4 regions of the Ruegeria sp. K5 genome follow, and region 1 is predicted to be linked to each of the others. Evidence: riboswitches for the same ligand, from Rfam matches in the RefSeq annotation. Region 1 holds a riboswitch; each other region holds the start of a gene.
What was found. Region 1 has a riboswitch for cobalamin ahead of ACR0MO_RS20265 (hypothetical protein). Riboswitches for the same ligand answer to the same signal wherever they lie in the genome.
Positions count from the first base shown of each region.

Region 2: linked by a shared signal. The riboswitch ahead of ACR0MO_RS00325 (DUF1636 domain-containing protein) and the one ahead of ACR0MO_RS20265 (hypothetical protein) in region 1 are both predicted to bind cobalamin.
Region 3: linked by a shared signal. The riboswitch ahead of ACR0MO_RS11900 (DUF1636 family protein) and the one ahead of ACR0MO_RS20265 (hypothetical protein) in region 1 are both predicted to bind cobalamin.
Region 4: linked by a shared signal. The riboswitch ahead of ACR0MO_RS14690 (hypothetical protein) and the one ahead of ACR0MO_RS20265 (hypothetical protein) in region 1 are both predicted to bind cobalamin.

Region 1 covers NZ_JBQFML010000014.1:1,861-7,639, reverse strand. The annotation lists gene nudC (NAD(+) diphosphatase) at 1-267, opposite strand, end outside; gene ACR0MO_RS20280 (bifunctional 2',3'-cyclic-nucleotide 2'-phosphodiesterase/3'-nucleotidase) at 450-2,327, shown strand; RNA gene ffs (signal recognition particle sRNA small type) at 2,367-2,465, shown strand; gene ACR0MO_RS20270 (alpha/beta hydrolase family protein) at 2,495-3,352, opposite strand; cobalamin riboswitch at 3,511-3,731, shown strand; gene ACR0MO_RS20265 (hypothetical protein) at 3,820-4,227, shown strand; gene ACR0MO_RS20260 (phosphatase domain-containing protein) at 4,219-4,731, opposite strand; gene ACR0MO_RS20255 (DNA polymerase III subunit gamma/tau) at 4,905-5,779, shown strand, end outside.
Region 2 covers NZ_JBQFML010000001.1:66,244-72,022, reverse strand. The annotation lists gene ACR0MO_RS00340 (helix-turn-helix domain-containing protein) at 1-126, opposite strand, end outside; gene ACR0MO_RS00335 (hypothetical protein) at 224-1,087, opposite strand; gene ACR0MO_RS00330 (NAD(P)-dependent oxidoreductase) at 1,435-2,427, opposite strand; cobalamin riboswitch at 2,531-2,749, shown strand; gene ACR0MO_RS00325 (DUF1636 domain-containing protein) at 2,843-3,223, shown strand; gene cobW (cobalamin biosynthesis protein CobW) at 3,220-4,275, shown strand; gene cobN (cobaltochelatase subunit CobN) at 4,279-5,779, shown strand, end outside.
Region 3 covers NZ_JBQFML010000003.1:145,148-150,926, forward strand. The annotation lists partial or broken gene ACR0MO_RS11880 (GH1 family beta-glucosidase) at 1-352, shown strand, start outside; gene ACR0MO_RS11885 (glucokinase) at 416-1,375, shown strand; gene ACR0MO_RS11890 (carbohydrate kinase family protein) at 1,410-2,336, shown strand; gene ACR0MO_RS11895 (D-lyxose/D-mannose family sugar isomerase) at 2,355-3,020, shown strand; cobalamin riboswitch at 3,080-3,283, shown strand; gene ACR0MO_RS11900 (DUF1636 family protein) at 3,383-3,739, shown strand; gene ACR0MO_RS11905 (ABC transporter ATP-binding protein) at 3,736-4,512, shown strand; gene ACR0MO_RS11910 (ABC transporter substrate-binding protein) at 4,525-5,475, shown strand; gene ACR0MO_RS11915 (iron ABC transporter permease) at 5,477-5,779, shown strand, end outside.
Region 4 covers NZ_JBQFML010000005.1:125,761-131,539, reverse strand. The annotation lists gene ACR0MO_RS14700 (nucleoside 2-deoxyribosyltransferase) at 1-154, shown strand, start outside; gene ACR0MO_RS14695 (AbrB family transcriptional regulator) at 375-1,439, shown strand; cobalamin riboswitch at 1,535-1,746, shown strand; gene ACR0MO_RS14690 (hypothetical protein) at 1,869-2,168, shown strand; gene ACR0MO_RS14685 (homocysteine S-methyltransferase family protein) at 2,383-3,435, shown strand; gene metH (methionine synthase) at 3,432-5,779, shown strand, end outside.

The DNA of each region.
Region 1 (5,779 bases):
CAAAGGAGCATCTGAAGCATCCAGCCCCAGAAAGATCGGGGCAGAAACAATCCCTCCGGGTCCACGTGTGATCAGGGGATGAGACATGGGCTGCAAAGCCAACCGATCCAGCCTGTCACCCTGCACCAGCAGTTTACCGCGCCACAGCAGAACACATCTGGCTGCCGGATCGCCTTGTGCTTGTGACAACTTCTCGGCGTCGCCCCGAATATGGGCCGCACGGTTCAGACCCGCGCCACCGAAAGTCACCTGTTCTGCATTTATCATCACCTGCCCCTTCGGCTTTGCTGACAGGGCTGCCATGACTGCCCCGGCGTTGCAATGGCCTTTCGCGGTGCCGGGCCATGCGCGGCCAGAGGCAATGCTTGCACAGGCCTGGAAACATTGGCATTAAGTCTACCAATTGTTGATTTTGATTTAGCACCAGCATCCAATAGTAGAATTCAAGAGTGAAAACTGGACCTTTTAGACCGGGTCAAACTGAAAGTTCGGATGTGCATATTCGTATTCTCGCGACAACTGATCTGCACATGAATCTGACCGGTTTCGACTATTACTCGGATCAGCCGGACCCCACGATCGGATTCACGCGAACCGCCAGTCTGATCCGCGCAGCACGAACCGAAGCAGACGGCGCACTTGTTTTGCTGTTCGACAATGGCGATGCGCTTCAGGGCACGCCGCTGGGCGATCAGGCGGTACAGGACCCTGACGGCCATCCAATGATGCAAGGGTTTGCGTCCCTGCACTATGACGCCGTCGGGCTTGGCAATCACGATTTCGGCTTTGGGCTGGAGGTGCTGGACACTGTTCTTGATCAGGCTCCATGTCCCGTCCTGTGCAGCAATATGCGCCGCCGGTCTGGGGTTTCGCAACGCTGGCAGGGCCATGCGGTGCTTGACCGATCGATTTCGCTGAACGGGCAAGACATTCCCATCCGCGTGGGCGTGTTGTCGGTTTTGCCCCCTCAGACCGCGCAATGGGAAGCGCATCATCTGGGCGATGACATCACGATCGCGGACTGTCTGAAAGCGGCGCGACGCACCGTGCAGACCCTGAAATCGGCGGGGTGTGACCTGGTCATCGCGCTGGCCCATTCCGGCCTCGGTCAGGTTCAGGATGTACCGGGGTTGGAGAATGCCGTGATCCCGTTGGCCGCCATTGACGGCATTGATGCCCTCGTGGCCGGGCACACACACCTGACCCTTCCCGGCAACGACCATCAGGGGCTGGCCCATGTCGACCCTGAGGCCGGATTGGTCCATGGCAAACCGGTTGTCATGCCCGGGTCTGCAGGAAGTCATCTGGGCGTGATTGATCTGAACCTGTCCCACTCTGCCGATCTCGGGTGGCAAGTCACCGACCAGCAGGTCGGGTTGAGACCGCTTCGCCAAAACAAACCCACCCCTGAAACGCCAGAGGATCCCGACATGGTCCGGCTTTTTGCACCCGTGCACGCCCGAACCCGCACCAAGATGGCCGAGCCGGTGGCGCGAATCGCACAACCGATGCACAGCTATTTCAGCTTTTGCGCCGTTGATCGGGGGTTGGCATTGGTGGCCTCGGCGCAAGCTGCTGCACTACGCCCCTATCTGTCCGGCACTGCACTGGCCAATTTGCCCATGTTGTCCGCCGTTTCGCCCTATAAATGCGGCGGTCGGTCCGGGCCGCGCTATTATACCGATGTCCCGGCGGGCGAGGTTTGTTTGCGCCACATTGCGGACCTTTACGTCTTTCCGAACGAACTGAGGGCGGTGAAGGTCAGCGGCGCTCAGGTGCTGGACTGGCTTGAGATGTCGGCGGGTCTTTTCAACACCCTGCGTCGCGACGCCGAGACCGATCTGATCGACCCCGGTCGGGTTGGGTACAATTTCGACCTTCTATTTGGCCTGACCTACCAGATCGACCTGTCCTACCCGGCCCGGTTTGACGCTCGGGGGCAGTTGATCGACAATTCTCACCGCCGTATCCGGCAGGCCAGAATTGACGGGTCTACGCTTGACCCCAATCAGGATTTTGTGGTCGCGCTCAACAATTACCGCGCCAATGGTGGCGGGCATTTCCCGTTTGTGGAAACGGCTGAGCCGATCAACCTGCCCGCAATAGATATCAAGCGAATCCTCCGCGATTATCTGACCGGGAACCTGCCCGCCGACCCGCTGTCTCAGGCGGTTCATCCGTTTTCGTTCACGCCGCAGGCCGGGGTTCAGGCAATCCTCAGTACGGGGCCCGGCGCGCTGAAGTACCTGCCCGAATTGCAGAACTACGACCCTATCGTTCTGGACCCGGACCCGCAGGGGTTCGAACGCATCCGGCTGACACTCTGACGGGTTGTCATTTTCCCCAGGCTTCCCTATATCAAGCGCTGAGAGGTTGGCGCGGGCGAGCGCCTCGCCAACCTGGTCAGGTCCGGAAGGAAGCAGCCACAACGAGCCCCGCTTGGGTCGATGTCCAACCTCTCACCTTTCCCCCACGTATCCGCTCATCAGCACAATCAGGCAACCAACCGGGGCCAGATTGCCGAATTCCGGCGGGCAAATGCGCCGATATGGCCGATCTCTTTCACTCCGAACTCCTTGGGTGACAACAGGTGCCGCCGCGCGTCCGGCCCATACAGATCCGCCAGACGCCATACGGCTTGTGGCGGGACGGTCTGATCGTCGTCGCTGGTGAACAGATCTACCGGAACACCCAGATCCGCCCAGCGCGCCAGTGGCAGTTTTTGCCCGATCTCAGGCACATAATTCAAAGGTGCGGTGCACCACCTGCGCCATTGCCAATAGACAGAGCCCGGCAGATCGGCACCGAACCCAATGGCTTTGCCGGGCAGATACCCCAGGGCTTTCACAAGCAGCGGTACATGCCCATGCCAGAACGCCCAGGCCAACCCCCGATAGGGCCATGGGTGATCGGACAGCGTCACCAACCCCGAGCAAACACAGATCATCCGGTCGATCTGGTCGATATCCGGCTGAATCGGCCCCAGCATTCCGCCGACGGAATGACCAATGCTCCACTGCCGGGCGTCGGGAAACCTTCGGCGCATCTCGGCCCGTGCTGCGGGCATATCGATCAGGGCCCAGTCCGACATCGTGACCTGCGAGTCGCGCATGGGGCCGGAAACAGAGTGACCGAAATCGCGATAGTCGTACGTCAGGCAGGCCATGCCACGCTCGGCAGCCAACCACCGGGCAAAGTGCTGGTAGTAGTCGCGCGGCACACCGGTCGCCCCGTTCAGTACCACCACCGTTTCGGGATCAGTAAAAGGCCGATACAGCCGCGCCGACAGGTGCGCCGGGCCAGCGGGAAACTGAAAATCCTCGATCTTCACGTGCTGTTGCGTGTCCAACATCGAACCTGCGGGCCTTTCTGAACCAATCGGTTTACCTGCCCAAGAGGCACAACAACCCGCAGCCGAGTCAACCCCGCTGCCACTTGACCACACGTCGCCCGGCACAAGACATGTGTACGCGACACCCAAAACCGCGCTTGACTCAGAACGCGAACAGACGCTAGCTGTTGTGTGATGGTTTCCGATCCACACAATAGGTCGGGATGAAAAGGGAACACGGTGCGGTTCTGCCCGGTCAAACCGGAAGGAACCAAGGCCGCGACTGCCCCCGCAACTGTAAGCGGTAAGCGATGCCGGAATGCCACTGGCCGAAAGGCTGGGAAGGTCGGCAAAGCAACGACCCGCAAGTCAGGAGACCTGCCATCATCAACGTAACCGAAACTCGGGCGGGGTGTCCGGGCAGGTCCTGACAGCGTTTCTTCTGTCTCACCTGTATCATCCCCCGTCCGCCGCGCGGAGGGCGCAGGATGATCTGGAAGACAAAAACCCACGAATACGTGGCGACCATTTGCCAACGCACAGGCGGGCCCTGCCCCGCAATGGCGCGCATGGCACGCGCGCTGGCCGAGGCAATGAACAAGGCCGACCACGTCACCAGCGAAGGATTCGAAATCGAAGGTAGCAGCGACCTGACGCATTGCGCGCAAGGGTGCATGGCCCGCTTTCGCGCCGGACCAGAACAGATACGCATCTTCTGCGGGACCGAGGCGGACACGCCGATCCAAACGCTGGATACCTATGCCGACCTGATTTTTAACGAGACATGCGCGGCCCTTCCGTCCGGGGCCTTGCCAAGAACGCCTTGCGCCATGCTTGAGGTCTTGGCCCTGAGACCTTCAAGACCAGTGCAGGAACCGGCGCGGGTATCAGCCTGAGCGCGCATCCAAAGGTGCGTGGGTCGCTTTCGTGGCCCATGCCATCTGCTCGTCGGTTTCCACCGCGCAGGGGCGCAGGGCCCGCAACCGGGCCAGCGCCTTGTCTGCCGGTTCCCCGCATTCCAGCATCAGGCGCAAGACCACCATACCGGATCGCCCGCACCCACCCCGGCAATGCACCAGCACCCGGCCACCGCCGGACAAAGCCTGCCGCGCCGATGCGCTGACCGACCCCCACCGATCCTGAACGGCGCGCGGCGGGGCGCCAAAATCCTCGACCGGCAAATGAACCCATCGGCTGGCGCGGCCCTGAATGTCACTGCCAAAGGTCCGGGCCCCGTCCTGCAGCATCTCAACTTCCGTGGTCATCGAGATCACAAGACCGGGTTTCCAATCCGCGATTGTATCCAGATCGCCCGCATAATCTCCGCCGCGTCCCGGCATCGAGGTCAGCGCAAGTGTTCCGCCTCCGACTTGCAGCGCGTAGACGACCAGTTGCGACATCAAAGATTTCCTCCCAAACCCAAGCCTGCTTTTAAAATGTGCTTCAAAAATACTGAGATTCCAGTTTACGCCGATCTCGGGTCTTTCCAAACCAAATTTCGCCAACCGCGCGGTGGACGCGGGCTGCAGCGACCACTACGCTGCGACGACGTCCCGAATCCGCCAGAGCAGACATGACCGACACAGACAGCCCCGCCTATCAGGTTCTCGCCCGCAAATACCGTCCGGAAACCTTTGCTGATCTGGTGGGTCAGGACGCGATGGTGCGCACGCTGAAAAATGCGTTCGAAGCCGACAGGATAGCCCAGGCCTTTGTCATGACCGGCATACGCGGCACCGGCAAGACAACCACGGCGCGGATCATCGCCAAGGGTATGAACTGCATCGGGCCGGACGGCGCTGGTGGCCCCACGACCGAACCCTGCGGTCAGTGCGAGCATTGCGTGGCCATCATGGAAGGCCGCCATGTCGACGTGATGGAGATGGACGCCGCCAGCCGTACCGGCGTCAATGATATTCGCGAAATCATCGACAGCGTCCGCTACCGCGCCGCCTCGGCCCGCTACAAGATTTACATCATCGATGAGGTTCACATGCTCTCGACCAGCGCCTTCAACGCGCTGCTCAAGACGCTGGAGGAGCCGCCCGAACATGTGAAGTTCATCTTCGCCACCACCGAGATTCGCAAGGTCCCGGTCACGGTCCTGTCCCGCTGCCAGCGCTTCGACCTGCGCCGGATCGAGCCCGAAGATATGATCGGTCTGCTGCAAAAGATCGCCAGCGCCGAAGGGGCCGAGATTGCCGAGGACGCGCTGGCATTGATCACCCGCGCGGCCGAGGGGTCTGCCCGCGACGCAACCTCGTTGCTGGATCAGGCGATTTCTCATGGCGCAGGCGAAACCACCGCTGACCAGGTGCGCGCCATGTTGGGGCTGGCCGACCGTGGCCGGGTGCTGGACCTGATGGATATGATCCTGCGCGGCGATGCCGCCGGGGCCCTGACCGAGCTTAGCGCGCAATATGCCGAAGGGGCCGACCCGCTGGCGGT
Region 2 (5,779 bases), on a different contig from region 1:
CGACGAAATTGTCGCGACGCGCAAATTCGTACGCGCGCTGATATCGCTTTGGGTCCAGCCGCGCGCTTTGCGCGTCCGGCGGAGTGCCTCGCCGATCTGCTCGGCCGTTCGTGCTGTGAGGTCCATGACGTGGCTCCTTTTACGGCACAGCGTAAATCAAAATAAATTACGCTGCAACGTAAATATTCAATTTTTACGCCATAGCGTAACAATCGAGCCGCACTCATGCCTGCAGCCCCGCAGCTCGAACCTGCTCAGGCGTCACCAGCTTCGTTGCAACCAAATCCTCGATCTGCCGGTTTGTGATGTGGCGGCACAGGGGATGGCGCTCGTGGATCCACTCGGCGAGGCTGGCGCGACCTTTGGCTTCGGCCTCTCGCGCCTTCTCGCGGTCGGCTTGCAACTGGGCAAGCCCCTTCTCCCATCGGCGCATCTTGAACCAATTGTCCGAAAAACAGACCTTGCTGCGCGTGTATCCCTCGCTTTCCTTGGCATAGGCTTTGATCGCTTGCTTCAGATCATCGGGCTCTACCCCGGCTTTCACAGCCGCTGCGATCAGGCGCAGACTGGTTCGCCGGTCTCGGATCCTGTCTTCGGGATAGGCCGCCAAGATCTTCTCAGCTTCAAGATCTTCAACCTCCTCCGCCGCCTCGCGCCTGCGCGTAGGTGGTTTATGGATGGTTTTAGGATGGTTTGGGGTCCACCGTGAACCCCGTACCCCGTTCACGGTGGACCCCGTACCGGGTTCAGGCTGGACGGGGTTCACAGTGACCCCCGTCTCAATATCGGGTTCAGCCGTGGGTTCGAGCGCGGCCACGCGCTCCAGAACGATGCGGTAAATGACGGTGTAGCCATTCTTGCAGTGCCGCCGCCCCGTCTCAATCAGAATGCCTTCTCGCAGGAAATCGATAATGGTGCGCTTGACCGTGCTCTCGCTAAGCTCTGTGTGGCGCTGGATCGTCCCCTTGGAACACCAGATGCCGGAGCCGTCATCGCTCGCTTTGTCGGCCAGGAACATGATAATCTGCTTGCGGGCGGCGCTGCCAAAGCGGCGCTCGGCGCATTCATTCGCTATGCGCCAGCTCATTGGATCACCTCACCGGTCAGAGGCCAGGAAAAAGCCGACTGAGCGTTTGCGGAGCGGTAGTGGCCCGTGCTAATGTCTTTCGAAAGCTGACAGGCTTTTTCTATTTGGCCCCGGTTCACAGTTGCCGCTGTGACGGGGCCTTTTTCGTTTTGAACCGGCGAACTTGGCTTTGAAACTTTCGCTTTTTGTTCACTTTTTGTCAGGGGGCATTTTGCACCCCTAAGTCGTTGTTTTTGCTTTATCTCTTTCTGGATTGCAAATCCGTGTACACCGGTTCGATTCCGGTACTCGCCTCCACTTCCTTCAATACCTTCACCTCGCGACGCAAAGACGAAAGCGCGCCCCTCTTAGGAATCGCGCCCCGCCGGGATAACCTCATAACCCGGTTCTTCAGGTTCATCGTCCTGCATTTCAGGTGGAAAGCCGGGCGCGCGGATGTCGAGGCCGGTGGCGTCTTCCAGGCGTTTGATGATGTTGGGCGACAGTTCGCGTTCGCCGTAGCGTGCGATGCCGTCCTCGAAGATCTTGATCATGATCGGGTTGATCTCAAGCGGGACACCCGCGCGGTCGGCGACGTCCTGAAACAGGCCGATATCCTTTTTGACAAGGTCCATTGTGAAGGAAATATCGCGCGAGCCGTTCAGGATGACCTGGCTTTCGGTCTCATGCACAAACGACGTACCGGACGAGATCTTGATCGCCTCATAGGTCGTGTTCAGGTCCATCCCGGCGGCTTTGGCGGTCACCAGCGCTTCGGCGCAGGTGATCAGGTTGGCGGTTGCCAGATAGTTGGTTAGAACTTTCAGAACCGAGGCCGAGCCCAGATCGCCCGTATGCAGCACCCGACGGCCCATCGTTGTCAGGAAAGGCAGGATTCGCTCAAAGGTATCGCGGTCACAGCCCGCGAAGATCGAGATATTACCGGTTGCCGCCCGGTGGCATCCGCCGGAAACCGGGCAATCAACTGCCGCCCCGCCCCGCTCGATGACCATGGCACCCAGCCGCTTGGCCTCGGCCTCGTCGGTGGTGGACATCTCCATCCAGATTTTGCCGGGGCCGACCTCGGGCAACATCTCTTGCATCACCGCGTCCGAGGCGGCAGGCGATGGCAGGCAGGTGATCACCGCGTCGCAATCGCGCATCAGCTGGGCCGGGCTTTCGGCGGCCTTTGCGCCTTTTTCGACGAACTCTGCCACCAGGTCTGCATTCAGGTCATGGACCGTCAGGTCGATCCCGTTGCGCAGCAACGAGCCCGAGAGTTTTCCGCCCACATTTCCAAGTCCGATGAACCCAACTTTCATTATTCGCGTCTCCCTGCGTGTTTTCCGGTATGCGACCATGTCGCGTGCACCGCGTCATGCCGCCCAGCGACGCTGGCAGGTCGCTTTTCATCCTAGCCACGCGATGGTGGTCGCATCGCGCTTGACAACCTGCCCGCACGTACCGCATGTCCCTGTCGTTGGTGTCGGCGACAGCCGATGAAAAGGGAATGCGTCAACGGATTATCCGCCAAACGCAGCCGCCCCCGCGACCGTGACCGGAGAGGGTGCCCAATGCCACTGGCTGCAAAGCCGGGAAGGCGGGACATCCGACAGAGGAGCCAGACGAACCGGGCCTCTGACATCCGCAAGCCGGGAGACCTGCCAGCACCCGAAGTTGAAACCGGGCGGGGTGTTCCGGTGTCGGGTCCATGTGCATCGCGTGGCCCGCATGAAACCCCGTCCCCCGCGAAGAGGATTTGGGGGGATGAGAGACATGACCGAGACTGCGCCGGTCGAGCTGCTGGTCTGCACCACGTGCCGCCGTGGTCTGCCCATCGAGGATGATGACCAGCGCCCCGGCACATTGCTGCACAAAGCGCTGGAACAGGCGGATCTGCCCGAGGGCGTCACGCTGAAAGCCGTCGAATGCCTGTCGAACTGCGATCAGGGCTGCTCCATCGTGCTGCGCGGCGGGCCGGATCGCTGGACTTTTGTCTATGAGAACCTCAACGAAACCGATCACGTTGACGTCATCGTCGACGGTGCGACTAAGTATCTGGCCACCGAGGACGGCTTGGTCAAATGGCGCGAGCGCCCCGAACATTTTCGCAAAAACTGCGCCTCGCGCATTCCCCCGATTGGAGCCCTGAAATGAGCAACCTCGAAAAACTCCCCGTCACCGTCATCACCGGCTTTCTGGGCTCGGGCAAAACGACGCTGGTCAAGCATCTGATGCAGAACCCGCAAGGCAAACGTCTGGCCGTGGTGGTCAACGAGTTCGGCGATGTGGGCGTTGATGGCGACATCCTGAAATCCTGCGCGATCCCGGATTGCCCGGCGGAAAACATCATGGAACTGGCCAATGGCTGCATCTGCTGCACCGTGGCCGATGACTTCATCCCCACCATCGAGGCGCTGATGGCGCTGGAGCCGCGCCCGGATCATATCCTGATCGAAACTTCAGGCCTCGCCCTGCCGAAACCGCTGCTGAAGGCGTTCGACTGGCCCGATATCCGGTCGAAGATCACCGTGGACGGCGTGATCGCCTTGGCAGATGCCGAGGCTGTCGCCGCCGGTCGCTTCGCCCCGAATGTCGAGGCGGTGGATGCCCAGCGCTTGGCCGATGACTCGATCGACCACGAAACACCTTTGTCGGAGGTGTTCGAGGACCAGATCTCCTGCGCCGACATCATCCTGCTGACCAAACCCGATCTGGCCGGTCCCGAAGGTGTGGCGAAAGCCAAAGAAATCATCGCGGCCGAAGCCCCGCGCCCTCTGCCCGTGGTTGAAGTGGCCGAAGGTGCCGTGGACGTGCGCGTCGTGCTGGGCCTTGAGGCCGCCGCCGAGGATGACATGGACGCTCGACCGTCGCATCACGACGGCCACCACGACCACGAGCATGACGATTTCGAAAGCATCATCGTCGAACTGCCGGAACAGACCGAACCCGCCGATCTGGTCGCCAAGATCGAACGTCTGGCGAATGAGCTGAACATCCTGCGCGTCAAGGGCTATGCCGCCGTTCAGGGCAAACCCATGCGTCTGCTGGTGCAGGCCGTCGGTGCCCGCGTCCGGCACCAATATGACCGCCCCTGGGAGCCCGGTGAGGAGCGCCGCTCGCGCCTTGTGGTCATTGCCGAGCATGACGACATCAAAGAAGCCGCGATCCGCAATATCCTCGTAGGTGTGACCGAGGCTGCCGAGTAAGCCATGCACGTCGTCTTCCGCGAAAGCCACGGGTTAGAGGAAACCGAGACCCCGACCGATCTGGGCCAGAGCCCGGCGGATCTGGTGGTGCTGTCGTTCTCGGACAGTGACCTTGGCGCTTTTGCGGCGGGCTGGCATCGCGGTGGGGGCCCCGAGGGGCGGATGCCGACGATGCGGCTGGCGAACCTAACGGCGCTCAAGCACCCTCTGTCGGTCGATACCTATGTGGAACAGACGCTGGAGGGCGCAAAGGGTATACTGATCCGCCTGATCGGCGGTGTGCCCTACTGGTCCTACGGGTTGCAACAGGTTCTGGCACTGGCGCAGGCCAAGGGCATCGCGCTGGCGGTCCTGCCTGCGGACGGGCGCGAGGATACGCGGCTGGATGACTATTCCACCCTGCCCATCTCGACCCTGCGGCGATTGGCGCATCTGTGCGACACCGGCGGAGAGGTCGCGGCGCAGGCCGCCCTGGCGCAAATGGCGCTGGCGGCGGGGCTTTATGCCGGGCCGGTGATGGGGGCCAAGACGTTGCCCGAATGCGGCGCGTGGTGCCCGGATCGCGGCGTGATCCCGGTGGATGCCGCCTTCACGGGCGATGCAAAACGCATCCTTGTGACCTTCTACCGGGCCTATCTGACCTCAGCCGACACCGCTCCTGTCGCGGCTCTGATCCGCAGCCTCCGCGCGCGGGGTTTTGAGGCGGTGGGCCTGTTCGCTCCGTCTCTGAAAGCGCCCGCAGCAGCCGATTGGCTGCGTGAGCAGGTCGTGGCGCTGGCCCCGTCGGCCATCATCAACGCCACCTCATTCTCGGGCAAAGGCGCGTCGGGCACCTCGCCTCTGGACGCCGCCAACGTGCCGGTATTTCAGGTCGCGCTGGCCACCTCGCGCCGCAAGGCATGGGCCGAGGCGGAACGCGGGCTATCCCCCGCCGACCTCGCCATGCATGTGGTACTGCCCGAAGTGGACGGGCGGATTTCAGCGGGCATCGCCTCGTTCAAGGAACCGGGCAAGCGCGACCCGCATCTGGAATATTCCCGTTTCGCCCACCGGGCCGAGCCCGAGCGGATCGAAGCGATCATCGACCGCGTGTCAGGCTGGCTTAACCTGCACGACAAACCCAAAGCCGATCAGACGCCTGCGCTGGTGCTGTCCACCTATCCCGGCAAGGACTGGCAGATGGCCCATGCGGTAGGCCTCGACGCGCTGACCTCGGCCGAGGCGATGCTGTCCGATCTGCAAGGCGCAGGCTATGACACCACCCCTGCCGAGCCGATTGCCGATGCGCTGCCGGATGCCCGGATTTCATGGCCGCTGCAGGACTACCTGACCGCATTGGCCGAATTGCCCGAAACCCTGCGCAGTGATCTGCAATCCGTCTGGGGCAAGCCCGAAGATGACCCGGCCTGCGCCGATGGAGCCTTCCATTTCACCGCCCTGCGACGCGGCAAGGCCCTGATCGCACTGCAACCCGAACGCGGCACGCCCGAATTGCGCGATGACG
Region 3 (5,779 bases), on a different contig from region 1:
AACGCAGATGGGGTGGGAGATCGAGCCGACGGCACTTTCTCGTTTTCTGACCCGCACGGCGCGGGACTACACCGGAGACCTGCCGATCTATGTCACCGAAAACGGCATGGCCAGCCCCGAGCGGCAGCAGGATGACGACCGGATAGAGTATTTGAATCAGCATCTTACGGCGGTGCAAACTGCGCTGGAACAGGGCGTTCCGGTCAAGGGTTACTTCATCTGGTCGCTGCTGGACAATTACGAATGGGCGTTTGGATATGAAAAGCGGTTCGGGCTGGTCGACGTGGATTTCGACACGCTGGAGCGCAGACCCAAAGCCTCGTTTAACGCGCTGAAGTCGGCGCTGGCGCAAGGTGAACCCGTTGCGGTGCCCTTGGCCCAACCGGCAGGTGCGGTGCACGCGCATTGGAACCTGGTGGCAGATATCGGCGGCACCAACACCCGGCTTGGGGTCATCACAAACGGAGAGCTGACGGATCTGCGCAAGCATCCGACCGGTACCCTGCCCGATCTGCTTGACGCGTTCCACAGCCTGCGTGATGACATCGGCACCGACCCTCAGGCCGTTGTCGCCGCAGGCGCGGGCCCGGTTCGCGATGGCGTCATCCAACTGACAAACGCCCATCTGGACCTGTCCGAGGCCGAGTTAGCCAAGGCCACAGGTGCCCGACATACCTATGTGATCAACGACTTCACCGCTGCGGCATGGTCCGTGGCCGAGGCAACGAAGGCCGATGTGGCCGTGCTGCAGGGCGACCCGACACCGCCAACCGGCACCCGTCTTGTCGTTGGCCCGGGAACCGGGCTGGGTGTCGGGGCGCTGTTGTATTCGGAAGGACATTACCACACAGCCTCGGGCGAAGGCGGTCATGTCGGTGTCTCCCCGCGCCACCGGGACGAGGTTGATATTTTCGAAGCCGCCCGCCACATCGCGCCGGACTGTTTCTTTGGCGACAGCCTGACGCTTGAAGCTGAAATGTTCCTGAGCGGAACAGGTCTGCCTGTCCTCTATCAATCCATCGCACTGGCCGCCGGTCAGACTGACGCACCGCACCGTCCGGCAAAGGACATTCTTCACGACGCCCGCAACGGATCGGATGCCCATGCCATCAAAGCGGCAGAGATGTTCACGACCCATCTGGGCGCTCTGCTGGGTGATCTGGCCGTCACCTTGATCCCCCGGGGCGGCGTGTTCCTGGTGGGCGGCGTGGCAGAGAAGAACCGCTGGCTGTTTGGCGAGCGTTTTCTGGACGCCTTCAATCAAGGTGGGCGATTCAGCGATTTGCGGCAAGGGATGAACCTTTATATCTCGGAACAGATCGAATTTGGCATTGTTGGCGCTAACAACTTCTGTAAAAATGCGCTCATGCGGTAAAATCGTGTGACCATTTCCAAAGAAGGACCGCGGGATGATCCTGTGTTGTGGCGAAGCCCTGATCGACATGATCGCCGAACCGACCAATTCGGGCGCGCAGGGCTATGTGCCCCATTCCGGCGGCGCAATTTTCAACACGGCCATCGCGCTGGGGCGCTTGGGCGCGCCGGTGGGGATGCTGACGGGCTTGTCCTCGGATATGTTTGGCGCGCAATTGGCGGACACGCTGAAGGCAAGCCATGTGGACACCTCGCATGTGATTGTCAGCGACCGCCCGACCACTTTGGCTTTTGTGAAGCTGGTGGATGGGCATGCTTCGTACAATTTTGTTGATGAAAACACGGCGGGGCGAATGTTGCAGCCCGAGGATATGCCACAGCAATTGCTGGCGACCTCGACCCTGTATCTGGGGGGGATCAGCCTGGCCTGTGAACCCTGTGCCGATGCCTATGCCGCGCTGCTCGACCGTCATGGCGGCGACCGCGCGGTGATGCTGGACCCAAATATCCGGCCGGGTTTTATCAAAGATCAGACCCGCTATCGCACCCGCCTGAACCGCATGATCGCGCAGGCCGATATCGTCAAGGTTTCGGACGAGGATCTGGATTGGATCATTCCCGGGCCGGAAACCCATGCCGAGAAGGTGCCCTTGTTGCTGAAGGCCGGGCCGTCGGTGGTGATTGTGACGCGGGGCAGTCAGGGGGCCTCGGGCTATCTGGCGGACGGGTCCGAGACCTCGGTGGCGGTCAAACCGGTGCAGGTTGTCGATACGGTCGGGGCTGGCGATACGTTCAACGCGGGCGTTTTGGCCGAACTCCACCGCGCCGGGCACCTGAGCAAAGAGGGCCTGCGCGCCTTGACACCTGATAGCCTGCGCGCGGCTTTGTCCCTGGGCGCAGAAGTCGCCGCCGTCACCGTATCCCGCGCCGGGGCAAACCCGCCCAGGGCGCATGAGCTTTGATCCCCCGAGGGAACCGACATGAAACGATCCGACATCAACGACATCAAGACCGAGGCGCAGGCCTTCATCAAATCCTTCGGCGCGGTCCTGCCGCCCTTCGCCGACTGGTCCCCTGATCAGATGCGCAGCGCAAAGGCCGACACGATCCGCGCCCGAGGGTTGGGCTGGGACATTACCGATTACGGTCAGGGCAAGTTTGATGAGCTGGGCCTGTTCCTGTTCACCCTGCGCAATGGCGACGTGAATGATCTGAACCAGGGTCGCGGTATGCTCTATGCCGAGAAACTGCTGATTTCGCGAGACAAACAATTATCTCCGATGCACCGCCATATCATCAAGGCCGAGGACATTATCAACCGGGGCGGCGGTGATCTGGTGATGGAGATCTACGCCTCGGACCCCGAAGGCGGCATTGATCGCGACAATCCGGTGGTTGTGCCCAGCGATGGCTGCGACGTGACGATCACGCCCGGCGAATTGCTGCGCCTGAAACCCGGCGAAAGCGTGACCCTGATGCCCGGTATCTGGCATGCCTTCTGGGCCGAGCGTGGGGATTGTCTGATCGGTGAAGTCTCAACCGTCAATGACGACCGCACCGACAATGTGTTCGAGCAACCGATCCCCCGGTTCGCGACCATTGAAGAGGACGCAGCGCCGGAATTTTTGCTGGTTGCGGATTACTAAACACTCAGTCCGCGCCGCCAAAATCTCGACCAGAGCGCTTGACAATTAAATCCGCGACAGACTAGCTGACCAGCGATGGTTCCCGTAGCGATGCCTGCGGGATGAAAATGGGAATACGGTGCGGCCCTGCGGCCAAATCCGTGACTGCCCCCGCAACTGTAAGCGCAGAGCGACGCCAAATCACCACTGGCTTGAACAGGTCGGGAAGGTTGGCCAAGCCACGACCCGCAAGTCAGGAGACCTGCCATCACCTGTGCAACCAACCCGGGGCGGGGTGTCCTGGAAGGAGGATTTGATGGCTCAATTTTTCGCCTGCGGGCGTGGCTTTTTCTTTTCGCGCGGTTTCCGCAGCGGGAACAGCCATGTCATCCCAAGCTGACCACTTCGTCCTGATCTGTTCGACCTGTCAGGGTGAAATCGAAGCCAAGGCAGCCAAGGCCAGTTTGGACGCAACCCTACCACCGGGGTTTGCGACCCGAATGATTGCCTGCATGGCAGGGTGCGAACGCCCCATGACCGTTGGGCTGCAAGCCGAAGGCAAGGCGCAGTATCTGTTCGGCGATATCCAAAGCCCCGCCGATCTGGACGCGATTGCCGCCTTCGCCCGCCAATTCCGCGACAGTGACGACGGCTGGACCAGTGCAACCGATCGGCCCCCTGCCCTGCTTTTCAAAACTCTGGCCCGTCTGCCGCGCCTTTCGACAGAGGGCGAGAAATGAGTTTTCTGGTTGCCAAGGGGCTCGAATACTACGCCCTGAATGGGGATGTGTTGCTACAGGATGTCTCCTTCTCATTGGATGAGGGGTCGATCCTGGCCATTGCCGGGCCAAACGGGGCCGGGAAAACCACGCTGTTGAACCTGCTTTGTGGCCTCGAACGTCTGGCCTTGGGCGATGTGACGATCAAGGGGCAAAGCCTGCGTCAATTATCTGCCCCTGAACGGGCACGCACCATCGCTGTGGTCGGGCAGCAGGAACTGCCTGACGGCAGGCTGAAACTGCGCGACTATGTGGCCCTTGGGCAAATCCCGATTCAGGCCGACCGGTCAGCCGAGGATCATAAGGCCGATCTTGAGCGGGTGCTTGAGATCACCGAACTGGTCCCGCTGGCCGATAAACCGATGCAACGTCTGTCCGGCGGCGAACGTCAGCGGGCGCATATCGCACGGGCCCTGGCGCAAAGGCCATCGCTGCTGTTTCTGGACGAGCCGACAAACCACCTCGACCCCGACGCCAAGGGCCACATGCTGTCGCTGGTGGCCGAACTAGGCGTGACGGTTGTGATGATCGTGCACGATCTGGTCATGATCCCCGAATTCGCCACCCATGTCGCTTTGATGAAGGCAACCCGCATGACCGGCTTCGGCCCGGTTCCCGAAGTTCTAACACCCGAGCGTGTGCGCGATACGTTTGGCGTTGACTACCTGTGTTTCCAGCACGAAGGGCGCGTGATCCCGGCGCTGGATATCCGAAAACGAAAGCTGTCATCTTAACAGGAGAATTTGATGATGCAGAAATTCTGGTCCGTAGTCCTTGTTTCGGGCCTCGCGAGTGGTGCGGCGGCACATGAAGTGACCGTCGACAATTGCGGAGAACCACTGGTGTTCGACGGCACGCCCGAGCGGATTGTCGTGCACGACATGAACATGACCGACATGGCCTTTGCGCTGGGTTTGCAGGACAAGATTGTCGGCCTGACCGGCATTACCGGCTGGTACAAGACCAGCCCGGATTTCGATGCAAAACGCGGTGACATCCCGGAACTGGCGCCCAAATACCCCACCGTCGAAAATCTGGTCGCGGTCGAGCCGGATATGTTCTTTGCCGGTTGGTATTACGGCATGCAGCCGGGTGGCGAAGTCACCCCCGACACGCTGGAACCCTTTGGCATCAAAACCATGGTCCTGACCGAAAGCTGCGTTCACCTGAACAAGGACCGCCCCGAAGCCAGCATGGACCTTCTGTTCGATGACGTGCTGCGTCTGGGCAAGGTGATGCATGTGGAAGACAAGGCCGAAGCGTTGGTTTCGGGCTGGAAAGACCAGCTGGCGGCCATCGAATCCAAAACCGCAGACCTGCCGAAACCCCGCGTCTTCCTGCTGGACGGTCCCGCCGATGCGCCCTTTACCGCCGGTAAATTCGCCATTCCAGACGCCATGATCGAGGCTGCGGGCGGTGTCAGCGTCACCCATGACATGGACACCAGCTGGGGTCGCACCTCATGGGAAGCAGTGGCCGCCGCAAACCCCGAATTTCTGGTCCTACTGGACTATCAGACCGGGAACGGTGCCGAGGACACGTTCAAGTTTCTGCAGGAGCATCCGGCCATGTCCCTGACCGATGCCGTCAAGAACGAACGCTGGATCGGTCTGCGCTATGAAGAGCTGACACCGGGACCGGCAAATATCGACGCCATCGAAAAGATGGTTTCGGCCATGCACCCGGAGCTCAACTAAAATGGCTCAAACGGGGCGTGCGGTCCTGCTGGGGGCGGTCATTCTGACCGCCCTTTTGCTGCTGTCCGTTGTCTATGGCACGACATCCATTCCTGTCGCAGACGTAGGCACAGCGATCATGCTGGGCACCGGATTGACCGAAGGCGAGATGTCCCCCCTGCATCGGATCGTGTTCGACCTGCGCCTGCCCCGCGCCCTATTCGCGGCGGTCATTGGCGCTGGTCTGGGTGTGGTCGGCGTGGTGCTGCAAACCACCACGCGCAACGATCTGGCCGACCCGTTTCTGTTTGGCCTGTCTTCGGGC
Region 4 (5,779 bases), on a different contig from region 1:
GGCAGACCCCAGTTCCGACCTTCACAAACGGCTCGACGCGATTTCGAATGCGCCAAACGAGAAGGCCGCGCTGGAAGCGGGTGAGGAACTGATCGACTGGGCGAAAAGCAACAAGGCTTATCAGGCGGCGTTTGGCGGGTCGGCACCCACATAAGCCCTGTTGGATTGGTGGGGTTGAAACGAATTCAGTGGCACTCGCCTTGATTTCGAGACCTCGTTCCTGGATCTCATCCAACACACGCTGATAGCGCCAAGCTGCATCACAGGCCGTTCTTCACTCGGGCATTCTGAATGGTCGGTGCGCGTGGTCTTGCAAACCGCGCCCATTTGTATACCATTGGATACAATTGATCCCATGACATCGGGCCTGAAAATTGTCCGTCCAAGCCACATCACCAAGCCGCCCCGTAAGGCGGGCCATCACCTTCGGCCTTGCCGTGCTGGGAACGGTCGTATTCTGGATGCTGGGCCTGCCCCTACCCTTTCTGTTCGGCCCCATGACCGCCTGCCTGATTGCGGCACTGGCGCATGCGCCGATGGAAGGGTTCGGGCAGATCTCGGTCGCGGCGCGTACCATCCTGGGCGTGGCGGTGGGGGCTTCGATCACGCCTGATCTGTTTGGCCAACTGCCGAAAATGGCAGCGTCAATTGCTCTGATCCCGCCCTTCATCCTATTGATCGCTTTGGTCGGGGTGCCGTTCTTTCGCAAGGTCTGGGGCTTTGACGACAAAACGGCCTTTTACGCCGCGATGCCCGGCGGGTTGCAGGACATGATCATCTTCGGCACCGAGGCCGGTGCCAATCCGCGCGCCCTGTCCCTGATCCATGGCACGCGCGTGCTGATCATCGTGACGCTCGCCCCGTTGTTCCTGACCCTGTTCTACGACGCTGACCTGACCAACCCCATTGGCGAACCCGCCCGCGACCTGCCCTTGCACGAACTGGCGCTGATGGTCGTGGCCGCCATTGTCGGCTGGAAAGGCGGTGAGCGGATCGGCCTGTTCGGAGCGTCCATTCTGGGCCCGATGATCCTGACTGCGGCCTTGTCACTGGGCGATTTCATCCACACCCGCCCACCGCGCGAGGCGATCCTTGTCGCGCAATTCTTTATCGGCTGCACCATCGGCGTAAAATTTATCGGTGTCACATGGGTCGAGCTGCGCAAAGTTGTGGCGGCGGGCTGCGCCTATGTTGTTGTGTTGGCCATACTTGCGGCGGCCTTCACGGCCCTTGTGACCACGTTGGGGTTCGGGCAACCGATTGAGGCCTTCCTAGCCTATGCCCCCGGCGGGCAGGCTGAAATGACGGTCTTGGCCATCGTCTCGGGCGCGGATCTCGGGTTTGTCATTACCCACCACCTGACACGGATCGTTCTGGTGATCATCGGCGCGCCCATCGCGGCCAGTCTTCTGGTGCGCTGGTCCCGCTCTCGGGATTAGAGGGGTTTCGCAGTTTGATTTGGATTCAATTCCTTCCGGGTTGCAATCCGACGCTGCGTGCTTTGCTGGCACCAGTAGACAGGGCTTTGGCCTTATGAGACTGTGCAGCCGATGGTGTCCGACGCTCTGAGTCGGCTGAAAAGGGAATGCGGTGCGGGCAAACGCCCAAGGCCGCAACTGCCCCCGCAACTGTAAGCGGCCAGCGACCCCCGACAGACCACTGGATGACCCCGCTTGGGTTGTCCGGGAAGGACGGGGACAGCGATGAACCGCAAGTCAGGAGACCTGCCATCTCCGGCGCATATGTGCCGCAGTCACCTTAACTCGGGCGGGGTGCCCGTGGACGGAGCGACAAGAGATGGACCGCACTGGCCAGACATCACTGTTGATGCCCCACACAAGCCGCCCAAAAGCGCGGAGGGCGTCGTTATGCTTGACCTGACCATTTCCCAACTGGACACCGGCCACGTGCCTCCGCAGCGCGCGCAAGAGCTGGGGCAGATGGGCTATATGCAATGGCTGGGCGGCCTGCCCGGTTCCGCGAACTACCATGCGCAGGCGCGGATTGCTTTGGCCAAGGCCAAACCGTTTGCCGAGACCTCACCCGCCATCGCTGTGTTCTGCGACCTGCTGGCCAGATCCATGCAGATGCCCCTGGAACCATTGTTCCTGGCCCTGCCCGCAAAACAGCGCCGAGGGGGCCATCGCGCGCGCCGCGCCGCCTTATGACCTCATGCGGGCAGTTCAGCCTGTGCCATCGCCCGCATTTTGGACGATTTTGGCCAGGCAAAGCTTTGACTGCTTATTAGTGATTTCGTTGGATTTGCACGCCGAACAAGGTGCATTATGACGCAAACTCATAATTTAGTCGAATAACAATCATTTCACCTCATAATGCCAACGCGCTATACCTTCGGCCCACACAGCCGATTGGATACCGCGAATGCTTGACTTTACCTTGCCCGACACACCCGCGCTCGCGACGCTGCGCGCATTGGCTGCCCAGCGCATCCTGATCCTTGACGGGGCCATGGGCACAATGATCCAGACGCTGAACATGACCGAAGAGGATTTTACCGCCAACGGTCACATCCATGGCCCCGGCTGTCGGCATCACTATCACCCGGATCATCCGCAACAGGGCAACAACGACCTGTTGGTGCTGACCCAGCCGCAGGCGGTTGAGGATATACAGTATGAATTCGCAATGGCCGGGGCGGACATCCTTGAAACCAACACTTTTTCCTCAACCACCATCGCGCAGGCCGATTACGGGCTGGAGGCTGCGGTGCATGATCTGAACGTCGCAGGCGCGCAGGTGGCGCGGCGCGCGGCGGACCGGGCCACGGCTGAGGACGGCAAACCCCGGTTTGTGGCCGGGGCTGTGGGGCCGACGAACCGGACGGCCTCGATCAGCCCGGATGTGAACGATCCCGGATACCGCGCCGTCAGTTTTGATGATCTGCGCATAGCCTATGGCCAGCAGATCGACGGGCTGATCGAAGGAGGCTCTGACCTGATCCTGATCGAGACGATCTTTGACACGCTGAACGCCAAGGCGGCGATTTTTGCGGCTTTCGAGAGCTTCGCCAAGGCCGGACGTCGCCTGCCGCTGATGATCTCGGGCACGATCACCGATGCCTCGGGCCGGACGCTTTCTGGCCAGACACCCACCGCCTTCTGGCACTCGGTCGCCCATGCGCGCCCTTTCACCGTCGGGCTGAACTGCGCCCTTGGCGCTGCATCCATGCGCCCGCATATGGCCGAGATTTCGGGCGTGGCGACCGCCCTGACCTGCGCCTACCCCAACGCGGGCCTGCCGAATGAGTTCGGCCAGTATGACGAAACACCGAACCAGACCGCCGCTCAGGTCGAAGAGTTTGCCCGCGATGGCATCGTCAACGTGGTCGGCGGTTGCTGCGGCACCACGCCCGACCATATCCGCGCGATCGCCGAAGCGGTTGCGCCCTTTGCCCCCAGAAAGGTACCCGCATGACCCGTCATCTGCGCCTCTCGGGGCTGGAGCCTTTTGTCCTGACGCCAGACATCCCCTTTGTGAATGTGGGTGAGCGGACCAACGTCACCGGCTCGGCCCGGTTTCGCAAGCTGATCGTGAACCGCGACTATGCCGCCGCGCTGGACGTTGCGCGGGATCAGGTGGAAAACGGCGCTCAGATCATCGACATCAACATGGATGAAGGGCTGATCGACAGCAAACAGGCGATGGTCGAATACCTGAACCTTGTCGCGTCCGAGCCCGATATCGCCCGCGTGCCAATCATGATCGACAGCTCGAAGTGGGAGGTGATCGAGGCCGGGCTGCAATGCGTGCAGGGAAAGCCTGTGGTGAACTCGATCAGCCTGAAAGAGGGCGAAGAGGCGTTTCGCCATCACGCGGGTCTGTGTCTGGCCTATGGGGCTGCTGTGGTGGTCATGGCCTTTGACGAGGCCGGTCAGGCCGACACCTTCGAGCGCAAGACCGAGATTTGCGCCCGCGCTTATCGCATTCTGGTCGAGGATATGGGGTTCCCACCCGAAGACATCATCTTTGACCCCAACATCTTTGCCGTCGCCACGGGAATCGAGGAACACGACAATTACGGCGTCGATTTCATCGAGGCGACCCGCTGGATAAGTCAGAACCTGCCCCATGCACATGTCTCGGGCGGGGTGTCGAACCTGTCTTTCAGCTTTCGTGGCAATGAACCGGTGCGCGAGGCGATGCATGCGGTGTTCCTGTACCATGCCATTCAGGCCGGGATGGATATGGGCATCGTCAATGCGGGCCAACTAGCGGTCTATGACCAGATCGATCCCGACCTGCGCGAAGCATGCGAGGATGTGGTCCTGAACCGCCAGCCGAAATCCGGCGGCAGCGCGACCGAGAACCTGCTGGACATCGCCGAACGTTTCCGTGGCGACAAGCGCGAAGAGAAGGTCCGGGACCTTGCCTGGCGCGACTGGCCGGTCGAGAAACGGCTGGAGCATGCGCTGGTCAACGGCATCACCGAGTTCATCGAAGAAGACACCGAGGCCGCGCGCGTCAATGCCGAACGTCCCTTGCACGTTATCGAAGGCCCTTTGATGGCCGGGATGAACGTCGTGGGGGATTTGTTTGGTGCAGGCAAGATGTTCCTGCCGCAGGTGGTGAAATCGGCCCGTGTGATGAAACAGGCCGTGGCCGTTTTGTTGCCCTACATGGAGGAAGAAAAGCGCCGGAATGGCGGTGAGGGCCGGCAATCTGCGGGCAAGGTGCTGATGGCGACCGTGAAGGGGGACGTGCACGATATCGGCAAGAATATCGTCGGCGTGGTTCTGGCCTGCAACAATTATGAGATCGTGGATCTGGGCGTCATGGTCCCGCCGCAGAAGATCCTGCAAGTCGCGCGCGAGGAAAATGTGGACATTATCGGCCTGTCCGGGCTGATCACGCCGTCGCTGGACGAGATGGTGCATCTGGCCTCGGAGATGGAGCGCGAAGCGTTCGATATTCCGCTGCTGATCGGCGGCGCAACCACGTCGCGGGTGCACACAGCGGTCAAGATCGCGCCGCGTTACACGCATGGGCAGGCGGTCTATGTCACCGATGCCAGCCGCGCTGTCGGGGTTGTCGGCGCATTGCTGAGCCCGACGCAGAAGCCCGATTATGTCGCCGGGATTCAGGCCGAATATGCGGATGTGGCCGACAAGCACGAGCGCGGCGAACGCGCCAAGAACCGCCTGCTTTTGGCCAAGGCGCGGGCGAATGCGCTGAAGCTGGATTGGGATGATTACGAGCCCATTGCTCCGTCCTTCACCGGCGCGCGCGTGCTGCCCGATTGGGATCTGGCCGAAATTGCGCGCTATATCGACTGGACGCCGTTCTTCCAGACCTGGGAAATGCGCGGTGTCTATCCCGGAATTCTTGAAGATGAAAAACAGGGCGCGGCGGCGCGGGCGCTTTTTGCCGATGCGCAGGCAATGCTGGAACAGATTATCGCAGAGCGCTGGTTCACACCCCGAGGGGTTGTTGGATTCTGGCCTGCCAACGCGGTCGGCGATGACATCCGGCTGTATACCGGCCCGGATCGCGCTGAAACTCTGGCCGCCCTGCACACGCTGCGCCAGCAGACCGTAAAACGCGGTGATCGACCGAATGTCGCGTTGTCGGATTTTGTCGCCCCGGAAGGCCATAGTGCGGACCATGTCGGCGGGTTTGTCGTCACGGCGGGACCGGAGGACTCTGACATTGCCGAGCGGCTGGACAAGGTCAACGACAATTACGGCGCGATCCTCGTCAAGGCTCTGGCCGATCGGATCGCCGAAGCCATGGCCGAGATGCTGCATGAAAGGGTCCGGCG